Puniceibacterium sp. IMCC21224: one gene and its partner. The protein of the gene in region 1 binds, or shares a complex with, the protein of each later gene. Links are inferred from orthologs where the notes say so. Each region holds a gene or a part of one and is shown in the gene's direction. Other genes may lie near its edges.

Evidence for each region.
Region 2: the proteins of IMCC21224_RS03160 (region 1) and dapF are in contact, whole or in part, in a solved structure (PDB 5YGU), measured with the Escherichia coli proteins. The link is inferred for Puniceibacterium sp. IMCC21224 from one-to-one orthologs.

What each region holds. Positions count from the first base shown.
Region 1 is NZ_LDPY01000001.1:696,834-707,816, forward strand. Bases 4,258-7,111 are described here. They hold IMCC21224_RS03160 (RNA pyrophosphohydrolase), read left to right. Parts: upstream 4,258-5,370; coding sequence 5,371-5,853; downstream 5,854-7,111. Other genes in these bases: IMCC21224_RS03155 (S41 family peptidase), read left to right, coding at 4,258-5,288; IMCC21224_RS03165 (lytic murein transglycosylase), read right to left, coding at 5,879-7,111. Also shown: pcaF (3-oxoadipyl-CoA thiolase), read left to right, coding at 1-1,178; gpmI (2,3-bisphosphoglycerate-independent phosphoglycerate mutase), read left to right, coding at 1,305-2,825; IMCC21224_RS03150 (murein hydrolase activator EnvC), read left to right, coding at 2,822-3,943; more of IMCC21224_RS03155, read left to right, coding at 3,951-4,257; more of IMCC21224_RS03165, read right to left, coding at 7,112-7,144; IMCC21224_RS03170 (YafY family protein), read right to left, coding at 7,210-7,917; IMCC21224_RS03180 (MFS transporter), read left to right, coding at 9,823-10,983. UniProt on the Escherichia coli protein: Master regulator of 5'-end-dependent mRNA decay.
Region 2 is NZ_LDPY01000001.1:3,587,407-3,598,467, reverse strand. What follows is about bases 5,264-8,195. They hold dapF (diaminopimelate epimerase), read left to right. Parts: upstream 5,264-6,278; coding sequence 6,279-7,112; downstream 7,113-8,195. Other genes in these bases: mtaB (tRNA (N(6)-L-threonylcarbamoyladenosine(37)-C(2))-methylthiotransferase MtaB), read left to right, coding at 7,109-8,195; IMCC21224_RS16725 (DNA adenine methylase), read left to right, coding at 5,264-5,486. Outside these bases: IMCC21224_RS16765 (Mu transposase C-terminal domain-containing protein), read right to left, coding at 1-848; IMCC21224_RS16760 (hypothetical protein), read right to left, coding at 845-1,312; IMCC21224_RS16755 (ParB/RepB/Spo0J family partition protein), read right to left, coding at 1,315-2,154; IMCC21224_RS16750 (hypothetical protein), read right to left, coding at 2,223-2,564; IMCC21224_RS16745 (hypothetical protein), read right to left, coding at 2,564-2,965; IMCC21224_RS16740 (helix-turn-helix domain-containing protein), read right to left, coding at 2,962-3,276; IMCC21224_RS16735 (S24 family peptidase), read left to right, coding at 3,487-4,191; IMCC21224_RS16730 (hypothetical protein), read left to right, coding at 4,191-4,589; more of IMCC21224_RS16725, read left to right, coding at 4,638-5,263; more of mtaB, read left to right, coding at 8,196-8,362; IMCC21224_RS16705 (phosphatidylcholine/phosphatidylserine synthase), read left to right, coding at 8,523-9,227; IMCC21224_RS16700 (ABC transporter permease), read right to left, coding at 9,262-10,071; IMCC21224_RS16695 (GcrA family cell cycle regulator), read left to right, coding at 10,194-10,793; 30S ribosomal protein S12 methylthiotransferase RimO, read left to right, coding at 10,908-11,061. UniProt on the Escherichia coli protein: Involved in the succinylase branch of the L-lysine biosynthesis and in the biosynthesis of the pentapeptide incorporated in the peptidoglycan moiety. Catalyzes the stereoinversion of LL-2,6-diaminopimelate (L,L-DAP) to meso-diaminopimelate (meso-DAP).

The sequences.
Region 1 (10,983 bases):
ACATCCGCACCCCGATTGGCCGTTTCGGCGGAACTCTGGCGCCGGTGCGCGCTGACGATCTTGGCGCGGTTCCCCTTAAGGCATTGATGGCGCGCAACGCCGGTGTCGATTGGGATGCCGTCGATGACGTGATCTATGGCTGCGCCAATCAGGCGGGCGAAGACAACCGCAACGTTGCGCGCATGTCCGCCCTGCTGGCAGGATTGCCTGTGTCGGTGACGGGAACGACGATCAACCGCCTTTGTGGGTCGGGGATGGATGCGGTCATCATGGCGGCCCGGTCGATCAAAGCAGGCGAGGCTGAGCTGATGATCGCAGGCGGGGTCGAAAGCATGAGCCGCGCGCCATTTGTGATGCCAAAGGCCACAAGCGCCTTTTCCCGCAATGCCGAAATCTACGACACAACCATCGGCTGGCGGTTTGTGAATCCGCTGATGAAATCGCAATATGGCGTCGATTCGATGCCTGAAACCGGCGAAAATGTCGCCGAAGACTTCAACATCAGTCGCGCAGATCAGGACGTCTTTGCCTTGAACAGCCAAACCAAGGCGGCGCAGGCGCAGGCCAACGGGCGGCTGGCACGGGAAATCACGCCGGTCACTATCCCACAACGACGCGGTGATGCGGTGGTGTTTGAGGCCGATGAACACCCCCGTGCGACCACGTTGGAAAAGCTGGCTAAACTGCCGACGCCGTTTCGCGCCGACGGGTCGGTCACGGCGGGCAATGCGTCGGGTGTGAACGACGGGGCGGCCGCGTTGATTATTGCATCAGCCAGTGCTGCCAAAAAATACGGGCTGACGCCGATTGCCCGCGTGTTGGGCGGGGCGACCGCCGGCGTTGCGCCGCGCATCATGGGGTTCGGCCCAGCACCTGCGTCGCAAAAGCTGATGGCGCGGTTGGGGCTGACTCAGGCGGACTTTGATGTGATCGAACTGAACGAAGCATTCGCGAGTCAGGGCCTTGCCACCTTGCGCGATTTGGGCATTGCCGATGATGATCCGCGGGTCAATCCGAACGGTGGTGCGATTGCGCTGGGTCATCCGCTTGGGATGTCGGGGGCGCGTATCACCGGCTCTGCTGCGCTGGAGCTGTCTTTGACCGGGGGCACGCGGTCGCTGTCCACGATGTGCATCGGCGTCGGACAAGGGATCGCGCTGGCTCTGGAGCGTGTCTGAGGGCGGCCTGGCTGTTGGGATGACGTTGACGATATCACGGCGAAGGGGGCGAATGTCCTCTTAGACATCTCCTGTAACCTCTGCTAGACCGCGCCCAAACCCCTCATACCCCAAAGGGCGCTTCACATGACCACCCCCAGACCCGTAGTCCTCACCATCCTTGATGGGTGGGGGCTGCGCGAGGACACGACCGCCAATGCACCGGCGCTGGCGCGGACACCGACGATGGACTGGCTGATGGCCAACTGCCCGCATGCGCAGTTGATCACCCATGGACCGGATGTCGGTCTGCCGACCGGGCAGATGGGCAATTCCGAAGTTGGCCACACTAATATCGGCGCGGGCCGGGTGGTGGCGATGGATCTGGGGCAGATTGATCTGGCGATCGAAGACGGGTCGTTTTTCAAGAACCCGGCCATTCTTGAGATGATCCAGACCCTGCAGGACAGCAACGGCACCGCGCATCTGATGGGCGTGGTCAGTGATGGCGGGGTGCATGGACACCTGAACCACATCTTTGCGGCGGCCAAGGCGATTAGCCAGACCGGCGTGCCGGTGCTGATCCATGCGATCACTGATGGGCGCGACGTGGCCCCTAAATCGGCGGACGGCTTTATTGCCAAGCTGCAAAAACGTCTACCGCAGAATGTCGGCATCGCGACGGTGATCGGGCGGTACTATGCGCTGGACCGCGATAACCGGTGGGAACGGGTGCAGACCGCCTATGATGCCATCGTCAACGGCAAGGGTGATCACGCCGACACTGCCCGAGACGCGGTAAAACAGTCGTATGCCGCTGACAAGACGGATGAATTTATCCCGGCTACAGTGATCGACGGCTATGATGGTATCCGCGAGGGCGACGGCCTTTTCTGTCTCAACTTTCGCGCGGATCGTGCGCGCGAAATTCTGGCGGCCATCGGCGCGCCCGACTTTGACGGCTTCGACCGTGGGCCAAAACCGCCGCTGGCCTCACTTCTGGGGATGGTGGCGTATTCGGATGCCCACGCGGGCTATATGGCCACGGTGTTTCCAAAACGGGAACTGCACAACACGTTGGGCGAATGGGTGGCAAAGCAAGGCAAGACGCAATTCCGCCTGGCCGAAACTGAAAAATATCCGCATGTGACCTTTTTCCTCAATGGCGGTAAGGAAGCGCCAGAACCGCACGAGGACCGGCTGATGCCGAAATCGCCAAAGGTAGCGACCTATGACATGCAGCCCGAGATGTCCGCCGAAGATGTGACGCAAGCCTTTGTTGCGGCTGTAGAAAAGGGCTACGATCTGATCGTGACAAACTATGCCAACCCCGACATGGTTGGGCATACCGGCGATCTCAAGGCCGCGATCAAGGCCTGCGAAACCGTCGATGCCGGGCTGGGCCGGGTGTTAGAGGCGGTTCGTGCTGCGGGTGGCGCGATGATTGTCACAGCGGATCACGGCAATTGCGAAACCATGGTGGATCCCGAAACTGGCGGACCGCACACAGCGCATACGCTGAACCCGGTGCCCGTGGTGCTGTTCGGCGGGCCGAAAAAGGCCAAGCTGCGCAACGGGCGGTTGGCGGATCTGGCGCCGACGCTTCTGGCATTGATGGGGCTGGAACTGCCCGCGGAAATGACCGGAGTTAGCCTGCTTAAACCATGATACGCGTCGCCGCCCTGTTGACCCTGCTCGCCAGTCCGACGCTGGCGCAAAGCCCGGCCGAAGCCGCGCGTGCGGCAGCCGATCAGCTTGAGGCAGCCTCAATCAGGCTGGACGCGGCGGATTCGGCGCGCGACCGGGTTCGGGCGCTGACCGAAACGGTGCGCGCCTACGAAAGCGGGTTGGGCGCGATGCGCGACGGGTTGCGCGACGTAGCGATCCGCGAAACCGAACTGACCCGCGATCTGCGCAGCCGCGAGACTGAGGTGGCGCAGCTTTTGGGTGTGCTCCAAAGCCTTGGCCGGGCGCAGGTGCCCGAAACGCTGTTGCATCCTTCGGGTCCGCTGGGTACGGCGCGGGCCGGTATGCTGGTCGCGGCGGTCACGCCGGGCCTCGCGCAACAGGCCAGCGATCTGCGCGCGGATCTGGACGAAATCACGACCCTGCGAAAATTGCAGGAGGATGCGGTGCGTACCCTGCAAGAGGGGCTGAGCGGTGTGCAGGACGCGCGGACCGAACTTAGCCAGGCGCTGGCCGACCGCACCAACCTGCCCCGCCGTTTTACCGAAGATCCGGTGCGCACCGCGATCCTGATTGCCGGGACTGAAACCCTCGAAGGGTTTGCCAGCGGGCTGAGCCAGATGGCGACTGATGAGGCCGACGGCTCGCTCCCTTCTATAGACTCGCGCAAGGGCCAGCTGGCGCTCCCGGTCGCGGGCCAGATCCTGCGCCGCGCCGGGCAGGCGGATGCCGCCGGTGTGGAACGTCCGGGCATCGTCCTTGCCACCCGGCCCCGCGCGTTGGTGACCACGCCGACTTCGGCGACAATCCGGTATCGCGGGCCGTTGCTGGACTATGGTCTGGTCACAATTCTGGAACCGCAGACTGATTTGCTGTTCGTTCTGGCGGGCATGGACACCGCCTTTGGCGAGATCGGCGAGGTGCTTCCGGCGGGGTCGCCGGTCGGACTGATGGGGGGGGACGAGGCGGAAACCGGCGATATCCTGTCACCTGTCCGTGATAGGGCTGGAACTGTCCGACCGGAAACGCTCTATATAGAGGTCAGACAGGGTGATACGTCCGTGGACCCGCTGACGTGGTTCTCAACCGACAAGGGATAATACTAGCATGAAGAAATTCGTCATGGCCGCCGTGGGTGGCACGCTGGCCGGGATTCTCGCGACCACCCAGCTTGTGGGACCACTTCTGGCGCAGGAAAGCACGCGCACCACCAGTGTTTACGAACAGCTCGACCTGTTCGGCGATATCTTTGAGCGGATTCGCGCCCAATATGTCGAAGAGGTGGACGAAGGCGAACTGATCGAGGCGGCGATCAATGGTATGCTCACCTCGCTTGATCCGCATTCCAGCTATCTGTCGCCCGACGATGCCACCAACATGCGGGTGCAGACCCGTGGCGAGTTCGGCGGTCTGGGAATCGAAGTCACGCAGGAAGAGGGCTTTGTCAAAGTTGTTTCGCCGATCGATGGCACCCCGGCGGATGAGGCGGGGATCGAGGCGGGCGATTTCATCACCCATGTCGATGGAGAATCGGTTCTGGGCCTGACGCTGGACGATGCCGTGGATCTGATGCGTGGCCCGGTCGGGTCCGAAATCATCATCACCGTGGTCCGTGAGGATCAGCCCGAACCGTTCGACGTGTCGATCATCCGTGACACTATCAAACTGACGGCAGTGCGCACCCGGCTTGAGGGCGAGACGGTGGTTCTGCGCGTCACCACCTTTAACGATCAGACCACACCGAACCTGATTTCCGGGCTGGAGGAGCAAGTCGAGGCCGCCGGCGGCATGGATAACGTCAACGGCTTTGTTCTGGATCTGCGCAACAATCCCGGCGGTCTGCTGACGCAGGCGATCAAAGTCTCGGATACCTTCCTTGAAAAAGGCGAGATCGTTTCGACCCGTGGCCGCAACCCGGCTGATGGCGACCGCTACAACGCCACAAGCGGCGATCTTGCCATGGGCAAGCCGATTGTGGTGCTGATCAACGGCGGCTCTGCCTCGGCATCCGAGATTGTAGCAGGCGCGTTGCAGGATCATCGCCGCGCGATCGTTGTCGGCACCAAGAGTTTCGGCAAAGGGTCGGTCCAGACGGTGATGCCACTGCGCGGTGACGGTGCTATGCGCCTGACCACGGCGCGGTATTACACCCCGTCTGGCCGGTCGATCCAGAACCTTGGCGTGTCGCCCGATATCGTTGTGCAGCAGCCGCGCGCCAAGCTCGCCTCGGAAGAGGAAGAGCCCGGCACAACCCCCGCCACCCGGTCCGAGGCCGATCTGCGCGGAAGCCTGAACAACGACAGCCTGACCGACGACGAGATCCGCCAGATCGAGGAAGATCGCGCCAAGGTCGAAGCCGCCGCCGCCCTGCGCGAAGAGGATTACCAGATGGCTTATGCCATCGACATTCTCAAAGGTCTGTCGGCACTGGGTCCGAAAGAGTAAACCTGCACTTCGGGGCGGCCGCAGAAATGTTGCTGCCCCGACCGCATTTTCACGCCGCGACGACACCAAAAGGCTGCGACAGATGACGCCCCAGGAAATCGCCAAACTGCCCTACCGTAAATGCGTCGGTGTGATGCTGCTGAATGCCGATGGACATGTGTTTGTCGGTCAGCGGATCGACAACGACACCCCGGCCTGGCAAATGCCGCAGGGTGGCGTCGAAAAAGGCGAGGCGCCCCGCGATGCCGCCTTGCGCGAACTGTGGGAAGAAACCGGCATAGTCGCGGGTCTTGTCACGGTCGAGGCCGAGACCTCAGACTGGATTCCTTACGATCTGCCACATGATATTGTGCCCCGAATCTGGAAGGGGCGCTATCGCGGGCAGGAACAGAAATGGTTCCTGCTGCGGTTTCAGGGTCAGGATAATCAGGTCAACATCGCCACTGATCACGCGGAATTTTCCGAATGGCGCTGGCTGCCACCGACCGATCTGGTGGCCAATATCGTGCCCTTCAAACGCGAGGTTTACACCCGCGTTCTGGACAGCTTTGCTCCACATCTCTGAGGCTTTGGCAAAGCGGCGCTACGACCTAGCGTAACCGCGCCAGCAGTGATTGCGATGCGTAGCCGTCGGGCGCGACACCTTCGGATTTCTGAAACGCCCGCACTGCTGCGATGCTGTTAGGCCCGATCCGACCATCCACACCCTTGGTGTCGAATCCTCTTGCGGTCAGAAGACTCTGCAATGTTTGGCGGTCATCAAAATTAAGTGCGGGGTCGTCGCGCGGCCACTCGGCACGGATCGCTTCGCCGCCCCGAATACGATCGGACAAATGCCCGACACCGATGACATAGGCATCAGCCGCGTTGTATCGCGCAATCACCGAAAAGTTGGAAAAGATCAGAAACGCCGCCCCCCGCGCCCCGGCGGGCAAAAGGACCGACGCGGCGCCGTGATCGGCCACCGGCTTGCCGTCCATGTCGACAATCCCGTCTTTCGCCCATTCACTGGGAAGCCTGACGTTGTCGCGTCGGGCCTGGGCATAGTCAAACCCGTCCGGCAACTTCACCTCGACGCCCCAGGGCTGCCCCTGTTGCCATTTGTACCGCGCCAGATACGCGGCAGTCGAGGCAAGCGCATCGGTAGGATCATCCGACCAGATATCGCGTCGTCCGTCGCCGGTGAAATCCACCGCCAGCGCCTCGAACGAGGTGGGGATGAACTGGGTGTGCCCCATGGCACCGGCCCAACTGCCGGTCATGTTTTCCGGCGTGGTATCGCCGTTTTGCAGAATCTTGAGCGCAGCAACCAACTGCTGTTCAAAGAATGTGCCGCGCCGTCCGTCATAGGCCAGCGTCGCGAGAGAGCCGATGATCGGCAGGTCACCCCGGAATGATCCATAGGCCGATTCCATGCCCCAGATCGCGACGACGACCTCTTTTTCGACGCCATATTTTGCTTCGATGCGATCGAGAACGGCGCGGTACAGACGCAGCGCATCCTTGCCACCGGTGACACGGGATTCGGATGCGGCGCGGTCAAGATAGTCCCAGATCGACCGGGTAAATTCCGATTGGTTGCGATCACGTTCGACCACCTCGGGGTTGTATCTGGCGGTTCGGAAGGCGCGATCAAAGACCGTGGCACTGACGCCAGCGTCCAGCGCGCGACCCCGGAAACCACGCACCCAGGCGTCAAAACCGGGGTTCGGAACGGCCACCGGGACAACGGGTGTGGTGGTTTCCGCGCTGGGCCGGGGCAGTGGCCGGGTTGAGGTCTCGACCGTGTCGGCGCCACTGGTGCCGGAATACATCAGGGACGCGGCCACAGCCGCGGCGACAAAGCGAAATACCATATCAGTGACCTGCTGCTTTACCTGTTTTCCGCAGCTTACCCCGATTCCGCCTGTGTCGAAAGCTCTCAACCAGGTGGGTCGCAAGAACCCGCCATCGCTGAAATACTGTCCATATAGGTGCGAAGCAGCGGAATCCGCTGGGGTCGAAAACTGCGCCCCGTCAGCTTCAGATCGGACATCCGGTCTAGCCGAAAGGCGCGGAAATCCTGACGCAAGAGACAAAATGCCATCAGGCAATGACTGGCCTCGAACAGGGTGATCGAAAGCGGCTGCACCTCGCGCTGGGTCTTGCTGGCTGCGGCATCACTGTAGCCAAAGGCCACTTGTTCTTCGTCCCAGGCGGCGCGCCGCAGGGTGCGCACGTCAATATTCGGCGCGGCGGGTGGGACAAAGCGGTGAGCGTGCAGCACGGCGTGGCGCAGCCGATGGGCCTGCCGCGCAGGAAGGCGCGCGCGCAGTTTTGACATGGCGCTCGTGGCGGCTTCGGTCAGCGCAGCGTCACCAACGGCCTGAACCTCGCGCAGGCCCAGCACCAGGGCCTCGATTTCTTCGTCGTCAAAGCCGAGCGGCGGCAGGTGCGCGTCCTCGATCAGCGTGTAGCCAAACCCCGCCGCGCCGTCGATCACCGCCCCCAGCGCGCGCAAAGTGTCGATATCCCGATAGAGCGTCCGTTCGGACACCCCGGTTTCCATCGCCAGAGCCAAAGCCGTGGCCGGGGCAGGTAAACGCCGCAGCGCCTGCATCAGTTGAAAGAGTCGTTCGGTACGGGCCATGGTTGGACTATGATGCCTCATCCTGACGGTTTCTGACAGTACGAGCGTATCCTCAGCGTCAGATTTCGAAAGGAGTGGCACCGATGATGACGCTGCACACAGTTGGTCCGGGACGGGATGAACCCTCAATTAGCCAGTTCCACCTCAAAGCAGGGTGCTGGATTGTTCGATCTGGGCAACGATTTGACAACCTGGTTCCTCCTCGGCAGGAGTCCGGAGGGGGAAGATGCGTGAAGCAGATGAAACCAGAGGGTCCCGGTTCAGCGAGCTTGATCCTGAGGATTGCATTCCGGCCCCATTCGCTGCGCAAGATCCGGCAGGTGGTCGATGATGCGCTTGCCGATCTTTATGAAGATAGCACGTGTCGGCGTCGCCATGTCTGCTGCGATTGTCGCTGTCAGACTTAGAAAATCCGACCGCAAGTTCTACTGCGGATGTCTATTTGCATTCCTACAGGTTGGGGGCATCACTATATGTTGACGCAGCGTGCTTGTGCTGTCTATAAAAGTGGAAGTCCGCATATCAAGCTTTTTTCGACGCACCTATTCCGGTCATCTCAGCCGTTATCGGCACAGATGAAACCCCACTGGCACCCCGGTGCCAAGCACCGGCCGATACGGTAAACAGGCAGAACGCCACAAAAACGAGCAGCCATCTGGGGTCCTTCGGGACCCCTCTTTTTGCGGCGGTTATGCTCTGGGCGATCAGCGCCCCCAGCCGTCACTTTGCATTTCGCGCAATCGGCTGGCGGTACGGTCGAACTCAAACGCGCCCACCCCTTCGACATACAGCATTTCCGGATCTGCCGCCGCGCTTACGATCAGTCGAACGCGCGCCTCGTACAGCGCGTCGATCAGTGTCACGAACCGTTTGGCTTCGTTGAAATTCTGTCGCCCAAGTTGGGGGACATTCTCGATGATCAGCACCCGCACGGTTTCCGCCAGCTTGAGATAATCCGCCGGACCCAGCGCCCGACCGCAAAGGTCAAAGAACTGCGCCCGTGCCACGCCGTTGGAAAATTGCGGCAGCTCCACTTCGCGACCCTGTACATGCAACACCAACGGTTCCGCGTGCCCGTCTGACAGCGCCTGCCAGACGCGCCCGATTTCGGCCCGCGCCTCGGCATTGGCGGGGGTGAAATAGACCTGCGCACCGGCAAGTCTGTCCTGCCGGTGATCCTTGGGCGAGGCCAGTTCGCGTACCTCCAGCCGCTCTTTGACCAGTTCGATGAATGGCAGGAACAGCTGCCGGTTCAACCCGTTCTTGTACAGTTCGTCCGGCACCCTGTTTGAGGTTGTGACAACAACACAGCCAACCGAAAACAGCTGCTCGAATAGGCGTCCGACGATCATTGCATCAGTGATATCAGTGATTTGCATCTCGTCGAAGGCGAGCAGTCGAACAGATTCAGCCACCCGTTTGGCAACCGGTTTGATCACATCCTCGGTGCCTTTCTGGCGCTCCTGATGCATCTGGGCGTGCACCTCTTGCATAAAGGCGTGGAAATGCACCCGCCGGGCGGGCACGTTCAGGGTTTCAACGAACAGATCCATCAGCATCGACTTGCCGCGCCCGACCCCCCCCCAAAGGTAAAGCCCCTTGGGGGGGGCGGGGCCTTGCGAAACAGCCCCTTTTTGACCGGCTGGGCCAGCGCCGAGCGGATTCTCTCGAACGCGGGCAAAGCGGCCTCTTGCGCGGGGTCGCGCGCCAGCGCGCCGCTGGCGACGCGTGCCTCGTATTCTTTCTGAACAGTGCTCATGCGCATGGGATACCGCGCCCGCACGTCATTGTGTAGCGCCGCGGCGCGCTATTCATCAATTTCCCTGATGTGATACCCCACCAATTCCGAATTGACGCCACATGGCGATTGCGAAACAACCTACTCCTGACAAAAGGAGCCCCCGGATGCAGACCCGCACGCCATTGTTCACGCCTGTCCTGATCATGGGATGCGCGATCATCCTGGTATCCTTTGCCATTCGCGCCAGCTTTGGGGTGTTTCAAATCCCGATTGCCGAAGAATTCGGTTGGTTGCGGACTGAATTCAGCCTGGCCATCGCGATTCAGAATTTGGCCTGGGGGGTGGGGCAACCGATTTTCGGTGCAATTGCGGAAAAGATCGGTGATCGCAAGGCAATCTTTCTGGGTGCGCTGTTCTATGCCGCTGGCCTTGTCCTTTCGTCCAGCGCCGTCACCCCCGAAGGGCATCAATTCTACGAGATCCTTGTCGGGTTCGGCATTGCTGGCACGGGCTTTGGTATCATCCTCGCCATCGTGGGGCGCGCCAGTTCAGATGAAAACCGGTCGATGAGTCTGGCAATTGCGACCGCTGCGGGCAGTGGCGGGCAGGTGTTCGGTGCGCCGCTGGCGGAATGGATGCTGGGTTTCATGACCTGGCAATCGGTGTTTATTGTCTTTGCTGCGGCGATTCTGCTGGCCATGGCTGCGTTGCCGATGATGCGTGCGCCCCAAGCCAGCCGGGCCGAACTTGAGGAGACCCTGACCCAAATCTTGGGCCGCGCCGCCAAAAGCCCAAGCTATGCGTTGATCTTTATCGGCTTTTTCAGCTGTGGTTACCAGCTGGGCTTTATCACCGCGCATTTCCCGGCATTCGTGACCGAGCTGTGTGGCCCGATCGCGCCCGGCGGCATCCTGCACGGGCTGGGCATCACGACCACATCAGCGCTTGGCGCGGTGTCGATCTCGCTCATCGGGTTGTCAAATATCGTCGGAACGCTGACGGCCGGTTGGCTGGGTCAGCGGTATTCCAAGAAATACCTGCTTGCCGGTATTTATACTGCGCGGACGATTGCCGGTGCGCTGTTTATCCTGCTGCCGATCACACCGGCTTCAGTGATCGTGTTTTCGACCGTGATGGGCGCGCTCTGGCTGGCCACTGTGCCGCTAACGGCTGGACTGGTCGGGCAGATCTTTGGTCTGCGCTATCTCGCCACGCTGTATGGGATCGTGTTTTTCTCGCATCAATTGGGCAGCTTTATGGGCGTGTGGCTGGGTGGACGGCTCTACGATGCGACCGGCGGGTATGGCGCGGTGTGGTGGATCGGT
Region 2 (11,061 bases), 2.9 Mb from region 1 along the record:
GTATGACGCACCTGTTTCAGGGTGAGCGCCTGCGACGGCTCTGTCAGATTGTCGTGATAATCTTTCAGCGCCTCGGTCATGCAGGGCTTTGTGGGACGGGCGTAGTAATTCAGAAAGGTTTCAAACCCGACTGGCAGCGGCTCAACCGCTTTGGTCACCGCAGGCGCCAGACCGGCAACACCCTGTTCGGCATAGATCTTCGACCAACGGCGTATCGTCCGGTCGCTGACGACCGGAGATCCGTCTCTTCGATCATTGGCTTGTGCCAGCGTTTTGGCGGTCAGGCCGAAGCCTTCGGAGAGCGGCGCAAGGAGAACTGGCTCCCGGCCCAGCAATGCCACCTGGTCGAGATTTAGGTTCCCGCCGGTGTCGCGCACCTGTTCGGCAGCACAAAAGGCGGCAAGTTCATCTTGCGCAGCCATGAAGGCGCGGACACCGCTGGCCATGGAAAGACCATGCGCAATCCGGTACCCTCGCAGCGCCAACAGGACCCCGGACCGGCTCTCCATGACAATTCTCTGACGGGCTTTCAGGTTGACGACGCCCGTCCTGGCCAGAACCTCACTGCGCTGCGCTTCGGATTTCACGATCTCACGCGACTGACCTGACAGAGCAAACCGCACCTGGATCGCTGTCCGAAAGTCCTCCGATAGGAGGTTGATGTGATATTCTCGACCACCACCGCCCTGCTGGCCTGCACATTTACGGCAGGAACTAACCGGAAAATCGTTCCAACCTTCCCGCTTGGCCAGAGTGTTGACGCCGCGTTTGGTCTGCGGAAACGACCCGATGCGCAGATCCCTTGCCAGATCGGCCAGCTCTTGTGCGGTGAAAAACTGTTGCTTCATCTTTTGGCCCTCCGACGGCTGCGCAACAGCTGACGGCGCGCCTCCATCTCTTCCATGTGATCGTCGAGCAGCCGCTCCTCGATCACATCGGCATATTCCGTCTCGATCACCGTCAGACCAAACTCGCCCGGCACAAAGCCCAGCAGCTCCATCGCGCCCGTGGCATGTACCAGCGCCACAAAAGCATCCAGCGGGAGACGGTGATCGACTGATGCTTCCGATGCCCACTTGTGCAGCATCGCTTCGGAAATCGAACGACCCAAAAAGACCGTCATGTCGTCGGCCACATCCCTGCGGCTTTTGTCGCGATCATCGCGGGCATCCCGCAAGGCCCGTGCCACCAGCCGGGCAATTCGGTTGTCCATCGGTCCGCGCCCTGCCACATCAGAACTGTATCCGACGGCCACCTGAGGCGGCTCGTAGGCAAACAGATCTTTGGTCAGGGGATCGCGGTACCGCGCCATGATCAGAGGCGCCCCATCCGCTTGAGTGCTGCGATCAGCCGGTCCGCATGCGCCTGGACAACCCCATCCAGAACCGCGTCGTCCAGCCTGCCGATCGTGGCGCTGACCGCCTTGGTCTGACGCTCGATGTCGCTGGTCGGACGGGAATGTGTGATCAGGTCCAGAGCAGGCTGCACGCCGTCAACCGCAACCTCGGGGTCAAGGATCAGATCCAGCACCTTGACCTGCGTCTTGGAAGACTGCTCGGACAGCAGCTTCAGCTCGGTCTGTTTGCTGGCCAGCTTCGTTCCGATCAGACGCAAACGCGAGCTGGGGATCAGGTCCTTCCAGATCTTGACGGAGAGCTGGATTGACCGCTTGGACAGGCCAATGGCCTTGGCCGTCGCCTCGGCAAAACCGAAGATTTCGACTGTTTCCTCAGTGTTTTGGGAAAGACGCAAATTTTGCGTCTTTGGTGACGCGGCCCCGTGCTTCGTCTCCGGGTGCAGCCGCTCATAGACCTGCTGCAGCTCAAACATGTGATGGCAGCGGTCCAGCGCGGTCAGCTCGTGCCGACCAAGGTTTTCCATGACCTCTTCCAGCCGCGCCTCATCGTCGCTGCTGGCCTGGGACAGGCGGGCGGGGATGTGGCTCCAATCAAGCAGGAATACCGCATGAAGTCGGTGAAGGCCCGTGACCAGGCGAAACCCGTCTTCGGTCTGCCGAACGGTGATCGGGTTGGTCAGGCCCTGTTCCGCGATGATCTGGGCAAGACCTTCGGCCCAGATGGGGTCAAGCGCGCGGGCGCGGGTGTCAGGGATTGCGATCTCGGCAAGAGCCAGATCGAGCATCTGTTCTGTCATGATATGCCTGTTTCAAACGTGGGGATCCGCAGGCGATGAGCGTTGATCGCCTGCAGCGAGTGCCGTGCTTAGGGCCGCAACATCTGCGCATGCCAAAGTGGAAACTTGGCAGATTTTGTGCTACACCAGCAGAACCGGAAGGTGTTCGAACCACCTCCCGGCTCCTTCATCACCAACTGCAACAACCAATTGGAGACGATTCGAATGACTGAAAAACCCTCTTCCGACAGTGCCGGTTCAACCGATTTCAGTTTGAGTCCAAGACAGCCAATGACGCCCTCGACGCAACCGGAAGTTTCGACAGCAGCGAAAGACTGAAGATACCGTTCATGCACCGCTGCTTCGGCGGGTTCTATGCCTTCGAAGGGCATAATTACCGCAAGCTCAGTGAGATTTCTGGCAACTGACATCACAGCACCAACAACGCAAGCATCCAGGCGAAACCCACCGCCCAGATCAGGAACGCCAGACACATCCACAGCGGCGGGAGCGAGACCCGGTCGATATCTGCCGCAATGGACTCGGCAGTGTCTGGATGAATGAGCGCAACCTCGATCCTGGCCTCCGCCGCGCGCTCTTCCAGTTGGCGCAGCATCTGCGTGGCCGACTGCACGTCCATCCAGTCGCCGTGATCCCGCAGATGGACCGCTGCCGCGCGCAACAGATCGTCAGGGTGACAATACGCCGCCTTCAGAATGCCACGGGCATAGCGCAGCTCGGCGCAGGCGGCAGGGGCGGGCAGGATCGGCATTTCGGCCAGACCGGACGAGCTGTCCATGTCCTGCGGGGTTTTTGACACCAGCACGCTCATTCTGCCGCAATCCTGTCAGCGGCCCGGACGCCTTTTTGACTGTCCACCGGCGTGTATTTGTTGATATTGAGGATACGGGGACGCTTCTGCGGATAGCGACTCGGCCACAGATCTTCGGGCTTTTCGCCGATGAATTTAGCGACGGCCGTTTGGGCATCGTAATTCGGGCGGGTCTTGAGTTGTCCACAGGCGTCCTTGTGAACGCCAGCACGTTTGGACAGCTCGGTAAAGGTCATGCCTTGGCGGTGGACTTGGGCCTTGATGGCCTCCCAGTCCATTTTCGGGGCTCTGGTCGGGTCGTGCTTAGCCATGGGACTCTCCAAGGGGGCACCAGCGCTGCAACGCTGGCGTCTTTTAAGATGTGAAGTCGGAAACAAGGCCGCTTATTCTGGCCTGTATATAAGGGATAGCAGATTTCTGCCTCCTTACAAGCAGAATTCTGCTGTAAGGCGGATTTCTGCGATATAAGCATGGGTGGACTTGGTGATAGAATAAGAGAGGCCGCTGAGCGCGTCGGAGGATTGGACAAGCTCACCGACCTGCTAACGGACACAAAACGCCGTACGCTTTCAGATTATGTCAGCGGAAAGTCGGAGCCACGCGCCTCGGTGCTACTCGAAATATCGCGTGTAACCAGTACAAATCTATCTTGGTTGCTTTCCGGTATGGCCGACGACAGAAATGGATATATCCCTGAAGATCTGGTGATGCCGCCAAGTGAGAGGACATCTCGGGATCTCGCACTGTCGGCAGCGACAGGGATTCCGGTGGCCGATCTTCCGATGAATCGAAAGGTTGCAAGACGTACCGATGATTTCATCCGCATCCCGCAGTACGACATTGAAGCGTCCGCAGGTCCCGGCGCATTGCCTGATGCAGAACAAGTCGCGGGCGTCGTCTCTTTCGAGGCGTCATTCTTGCGCAACCTTGGCGCCACGCCCGACCAATGCTCAGCGATTTGGGCCAAGGGCGACAGTATGGAGCCGACGATTCCAGACGGCTGTCTTGTGATTGTTGATCACAGTCAGTCTGCCGTAAAAAACGGCTGCATCTATGTGCTAAACATTGGCGGTGATCTTTTGGTCAAGCGCGTTCGGCGCCGCCTGGATGACACTATCGAGCTGGTTTCTGACAACAACCGATACCCAATCGAAACCGTCGCCGCCGACCGCGTTGCGCAGCTCCGCGTAATCGGCAGGGTGGTCTATCTTTGCAGGGAGCCTTAATGAAACGGATTTTACTATGCTTTGGTATTTTGTGGGGCTTCTCGCCGGTGGTCAACGCGCAGGCCCAATCGAAAGACGGCGGAACTTCTCAACTATCACCTCAAAGAGTTGCTGAAATTGCGTCAGCCTTTGACCGTTGGATAGGAGCACCTGACACGTTCAGGTTTGGTCAGATTTTGGCTGCACCTCAAGCGGGCGAGCCTTTGTTGCCAATATGTGGGACGATGGATGGTAAAAACGACTTTGGGGAATGGGTTGGGTTCAGGGTTTTCATTGCGATTTACGACGCTGAGGACAACGATCTGATTGCTCCTCAATTGTCTGAAAACGCCGATTTTGATGCAATTCTATCTAGAGAATGTCAGAAGATGGGGATCGAGATCATCGCTGCTGACTAACACGTTCCGTGCCCAAATCCGGGCAAGACGGCGCTTTGTGTTCCTGATATGTTCCAGACTTCAGCATCAAGGAACCTGCCTGTGACCCGCACGCTCGAACCCGTCTCGCCCATCCGCCCCGTCGCCCCCTGGCTGGGCGGCAAGCGCGTTCTCGCCAAACGCATCTGCGCGCTGATCGACACCACGCCGCACACCGTCTACGCTGAACCTTTTGTCGGCATGGGCGGGATCTTTCTGCGCCGCACTATGCGACCCAAAGCTGAAGTGATCAACGACTTCGGGCGCGACATTGCCAACCTCTTTCGAATCCTGCAGCGGCACTATCCGCAATTCCTCGATGTGCTGCGGTTTCAACTGACCGTGAGGGCAGAGTTCAACCGCTTGGTCGACACGCCGCCCGACACCCTGACCGACCTCGAACGCGCAGCGCGCTTCCTTTACCTCCAGCGTACCGCGTTCGGTGGCAGGGTATCGGGCCGCAACTTCGGCGTTGCAGCGGATCGACCGGGCCGTTTCAACCTAACCACTCTTGAGCCGATGCTTGAGGATTTGCACTCCCGCCTATCCGGCGTTGTGATCGAGTGCTTGGATTATGCGGCCTTCATCACCCGCTATGACAAGCCAGGCACTCTGTTCTATCTTGATCCGCCCTACTTCGGATCGGAGACGGACTACGGCAAGGAAATGTTCAGCCGTGCAGACTTTGCCGCTCTGGCCGACCAGCTCGCCGGGATCAACGGTCGGTTCATCCTGTCGATCAACGACACGCCCGAGATCCGCACGACTTTCGCCGGATTCACCATGGCAGAATTGTTGACCACATATACCGTTGGTCGCGCGTCACGCGGCTCCGATCGGGCGGAACTTCTGGTCAACAATTTCGGTTTCTCGGACTGAGGTTCGGTTCTTGGCCGTCAGGAAACTCGCCAAAACCGACTTTTCTGACGTTCCCACCTTGGCAAGACGGATCGCTTAACCCCACCGGGCGTAAACATTTGATATCTAGGTGTATTTTCAAGGTGGGAACTGCCAACTCAAGGTGGGCACTCCAGTTCCCACCTTGCCACTCTTCCATCGAGCGTCTTGCAGGAAGCACTACCAGCCTTCTAGGTCAGCTAAGTCCTTTGTCTCAAAACCTTTTCTGAGTGCACTGGTACGCAACACATTGCATCCAGAGCGTGTTCACAATGCACTTTTATTGCATCAGAACGCTGGTTTTCGCCGCCACTTTCGGCCAACACCGTCCATGGTGAGATCGGTCACCGCACCCGTTCCAGACGCCTTTTCCTACGTCTGCTCAATACCTTAACCCTTCACTACCTCAACCTCGTCTTTTGGCCAAAGCTAGTGTCCCCCTACATCAGGCTGAAGCAGCCCAAACAAAAAAGCAAAGAAATTCTCCGCAAAGCTTACCCCGCGCTTACCCGCTCCGAACGAGGGCGATGGTTTTTTTATGTAAGCTATTGATAAAATTGGTGAGCCCGTCGGGATCCGAACCCGAGACCTACTGATTAAAAGTCAGTTGCTCTACCAACTGAGCTACAGGCCCACTGGTGCGCTGTCTAGAAAGAGGTCAGTGCGGGGTCAACCCCCAAAAATCGGGTTTTTACGTCAACTAGGCAACTCTCATGCGCGTCAGCATCAACGGGCCTCTGGAAAGCATCGCGGACAACGCGTATATGCCCGCGGATGTACAGCAAACTGGACTCTTCGCTGCCCTTCATGAAAATGCACGGGCTTGGCAACGACTTTGTCGTATTGGATGCGCGCGCGCAAAGACTCGAAGTGACACCGGCGCTTGCCATAGCATTGGCCGACAGGCATCGCGGGATAGGCTTTGATCAGTTGGCGCTGATCACGGCGGGGCAGGGGGCGGATGCGCATCTTACCTTTTACAACGCTGATGGATCAACGTCTGCCGCCTGCGGTAATGCCACGCGCTGTATCGCGCGCCACATCATGAATGAGACTGGCCAAGCCGCGCTAACGCTGACAACTGATCGCGGAGCATTGCAGGCTGTGGACGCTGGGCAGGGGTTGACTTCGGTCAACATGGGGCATCCGCAGGTTGACTGGCAGGACATTCCGCTGGCTGAGGCGATGCAAACACTGGAATTGCCAATCGAGGGTGGCCCGACCGCAACCGGCATGGGTAACCCGCACTGCACCTTCTTTGTACAGGATGCCACTGCGGTTCCTCTCGACCAGTTCGGCGCACGTTACGAGCATCATCCGCTCTTTCCCCAACGCACCAATGTGCAGGTGGCCTCTGTCGTCGGTCCTGACCATCTGCGGATGCGGGTTTGGGAACGTGGTGTCGGTATCACCCTGGCGTCGGGATCTTCCTCCTGTGCGACGGCGGTGGCGGCGTCGCGGCGCGGGTTGACCGGGCGCACGGTGCGGATCGACCTGGATGGCGGGACCCTGACCGTGGACTGGCGTGACGACGGCGTCTGGGTGACGGGTGCGACGATGCACGTGGCCTCGGGTGTTCTGACCGCGCAATGGCTGGCGTCGGTATGACCGCGCCACTGTTCACAACGCTTGGCTGCCGTCTCAACGCGTATGAGACCGAGGCGATGAAGGCGCTGGCCAATGAGGCCGGACTTTCGGGTGCCGTGGTTGTCAACACTTGTGCCGTGACCTCAGAGGCGGTGCGCAAGGCCCGTCAGGAAATCCGTCGTCTGCGGCGCGAAAACCCGCAGGCGCGACTGATCGTGACCGGATGCGCCGCACAGACCGAACCGCAGACCTTTTCAGCCATGCCCGAGGTCGACGCCGTCATTGGCAATACCGAAAAGATGACACCACAGACCTGGAAAACCCTGGCCGCCGATTTCATCGGTGAGACCGAGGCCGTTATGGTCGACGACATCATGTCGGTGACTGAAACGGCGGGCCACCTGATCGACGGGTTCGGCACGCGCAGTCGCGCCTATGTCCAGGTTCAGAACGGTTGCGATCATCGCTGCACCTTTTGTATTATTCCTTATGGACGCGGCAACTCCCGCTCGGTTCCCGTCGGCGTCGTCGTCGACCAGATCAAGCGTCTGGTGGACAAGGGCTACAACGAAGTTGTCCTGACCGGCGTTGACCTGACCTCTTGGGGGGCGGACCTGCCCGCACAGCCCAAACTGGGCGATCTGGTAATGCGGATCCTTAAACTCGTGCCGGATTTGCCGCGCCTGCGGATTAGCAGCATCGATAGCATCGAAGTGGACGACAATCTGCTGGCCGCCATCGCGACCGAAGCGAGGCTGATGCCGCATCTGCACCTGTCGTTGCAGCATGGCGACGATCTGATCCTCAAGCGCATGAAACGTCGTCACCTGCGCGACGATGCAATTCGCTTTGCCGAAGAGGCACGTAAACTGCGCCCGGAGATGACATTCGGCGCCGATATCATCGCTGGTTTCCCAACGGAAACCGAAGCGCATTTCGAAAACTCGCTGAAGTTGGTCGACGAATGCAACCTGACCTGGCTGCATGTCTTCCCCTACAGCCCGCGCCCTGGCACACCAGCTGCCCGGATGCCCGCCGTCAAAGGTCCGGCAATCCGGGATCGCGCTGCCCGCCTGCGCGCGGCCGGTGCGGCGCAAGTCCAAAAGCACCTCGCGGGGCAGGTTGGCAGAACGCATTCCATCTTGATGGAATCGCCTGATATGGGCCGAACCGAACAATTCACCGAAGTGCGCTTTGCCTCACCCCAGACCGAAGGCGCGATTGTGACCACTCGGATCACCGGCCAAACCGGCACCACGCTGATAGTCTGAAAAAACCGTATCTCGCGACCATGGTGGAATACCAAGGCGAGGAGGCCACTCTCCAATCCTCGACTTCTTCTCTTGAAAAATACGCACTTCTAGACGCATCCACCGGAAACCGTCTTCGATCATGTTTGCAACGCGGGCAAAAATTGGCCATGACGGTCCTATGACGCCACAGAACAAAGCGCTTTTTGTCCATCTTCTGACCGCCACTGGCGCGGTCTTTGCCATGCTTGCCTTACTCGCCGCCGCTCAGGAGCGGTGGTCAGTCATGTTTCTCTGGCTTGTGGTGGCGTTTGCCGTGGATGGTATCGACGGCCCGCTGGCGCGTAAATATGACGTCAAGGGCATGGCGCCGCGCTTTGACGGCGTGCTGCTGGACTTGATCATAGATTACCTGACCTACGTGTTCATCCCGGCGTTCGCGCTGTTTCAGTCGGATCTTCTGCCAGGCTGGCCCGGTTGGGCTGCGATCATCCTGATCACCTTTGCCAGCGCGATGTATTTCTGTGACAGCCGGATGAAGACATCAGACAATTCGTTTCAGGGCTTTCCAGGCTGTTGGAACATGGTCGTTCTGGTGATGTTTGCGCTCGATCCCGAACCCTGGATCATTCTGATGCTGGTGTCGGTACTCGCAGTTGCAATGTTCCTGCCGCTCAAATTTATCCATCCGGTTCGCACCACGCGCTGGCGCAATCTGTCGCTGCCAATTGCGCTCGCTTGGACCGTCTTTGCCGGATGGGCGGCCTGGGTCGATTTTCACCCGCAAAGTTGGGCGCATTGGGGGCTGGTGGTGACGTCGCTCTACCTGATTTCCGTCGGAATCGTGCAGCAGATCGTGCCAGAGCGCGATCAGGCAGCTCTTTAGCGGCGCAGATCAGCCGAGCCCCGACAGCGCGCCCTCACGCCTTGAGCCGGTATCCGCTTCGAAACATTCCCCAGGCCAGCACCAGTATCGCGAACGTGGCCACCAGTGCCACGCATCCCCCCAGCCATGGCGAGGTGTCAGACACGCCAATCACGCCGTATCGGGCGCCGTCAATCAGATAGAAGATCGGATTGAGGTGGGTAATCTCGCGCAGCACCGGCGGCAGGGCTTCGACCGAATAAAACGTGCCAGACAGAAACGCCAGCGGCGTCACCAGAAAGTTGGTGATCGCCGCCATCTGGTCGAACTTGTTGGCATAGATCCCTGCCAGCATCCCCAACGCCGACATGAACGCCGCCCCCAGCACGATGAACCCCAGTGCCACCAGCGGATGTGCGGGAACGATTCCCAGAAACAGCATCAGCGCCACCACGATCGCCACGGCCACGAACAGCCCGCGCATCACGCCGCCGACCAAATAGCCCAATACCAGCTCGAGCACCGAAAGCGGCGGCATCAGCGTGTCAACGATATTGCCCTGCACTTTCGAGATCACGATTGAAGACGAAGTATTGGCAAAGGCGTTCTGAATCACCGTCATCATCAGGATCCCCGGCGCGATGAATGTGGTAAAAGGCACACCCATCACGTCGCCCCGCTGGGGGCCGATGGCCAACGAAAATATCAGCAGGAACAACCCGGCTGTCACAAGAGGTGCCAGCAGGGTTTGGGTCCAGACGCTGGTGAACCGCATCATCTCGCGGGTCGCAAGGGTATAGAGCCCCAGCCAGTTGACCCGGCCAAACCGGCGCGTCCCGTGGGGGATAGGGGTGTATTCCTGCATTACTCGACGCTCCTGTCTGTTGCGCCGCTTGTAACTCGGGGTGGAGTGATTAGAATAGGGGGCTGACACCGAATTTTCAGGCGGCCCTCAGCCGGGGCCGCTTTTTTCCATAAGGAACGCCCATGTCCTGGACCGATGAACGCGTAGAGCAGCTCAAAAAGATGTGGGGCGAAGGCCAGTCCGCCAGCCAGATCGCCAAAGAGCTGGGCGGCGTCACCCGAAATGCCGTCATCGGAAAGGTGCATCGCCTCGGCCTGTCGAACCGCGCAGGCTCGGGTCCTGCACCCGCGTCGTCGGCACCTGAACCCGCGGCAGCCGCACCCGAGGTCAAACCAGCCACGCCCGAGGTCAAGGCCAAGCCGCAGCCGCGGACTGAACCCGCACGCGATCCCAACCCAGAGCCGGTCGTGCTGGAAACCAAATCCGCGCAGCCGCCCGCCCGTCGCGCGATTATTCCTGCAGGCCAGCCGCTGCCGCCGCAGCCGTCCGCAAACGAGATCAGCCCCGAGGCGCTTGCCAAGGTCAACGAGATCGAGAAGAAGGCGAAAAAGATCACCCTGATGGAGCTGACCGAACGGACCTGCAAATGGCCGGTGGGTGATCCCGCAACACCGGATTTTTGGTTCTGTGGCCTGCCGGTCCAGCAGGGCAAACCCTATTGCGAGGCGCATGTCGGCGTCGCGTTCCAGCCGATGTCGGCCCGCCGCGACCGCCGCCGCTGACCGACCGCCTCGTGGGGTGCGCAGGTGTTGCGCACCTTTCGGTGTTGGCGTTGCGCCCCGACGTCCCGTGCAACAAACCCTTTTCGCGGTCGCGGTGTGGGGATAAGAGGGGCCATGACACAGAACCCCCCGAATCTGCGCCCTGACCTCGCGCCCGCCGCCCGCATCGAAGCCACCCGCCGCGCGGGTCAGCCCTCGATTGGCATGGTCTCTCTTGGTTGCCCAAAGGCGCTGGTAGATAGCGAACGCATCCTCACCCGTCTGCGCG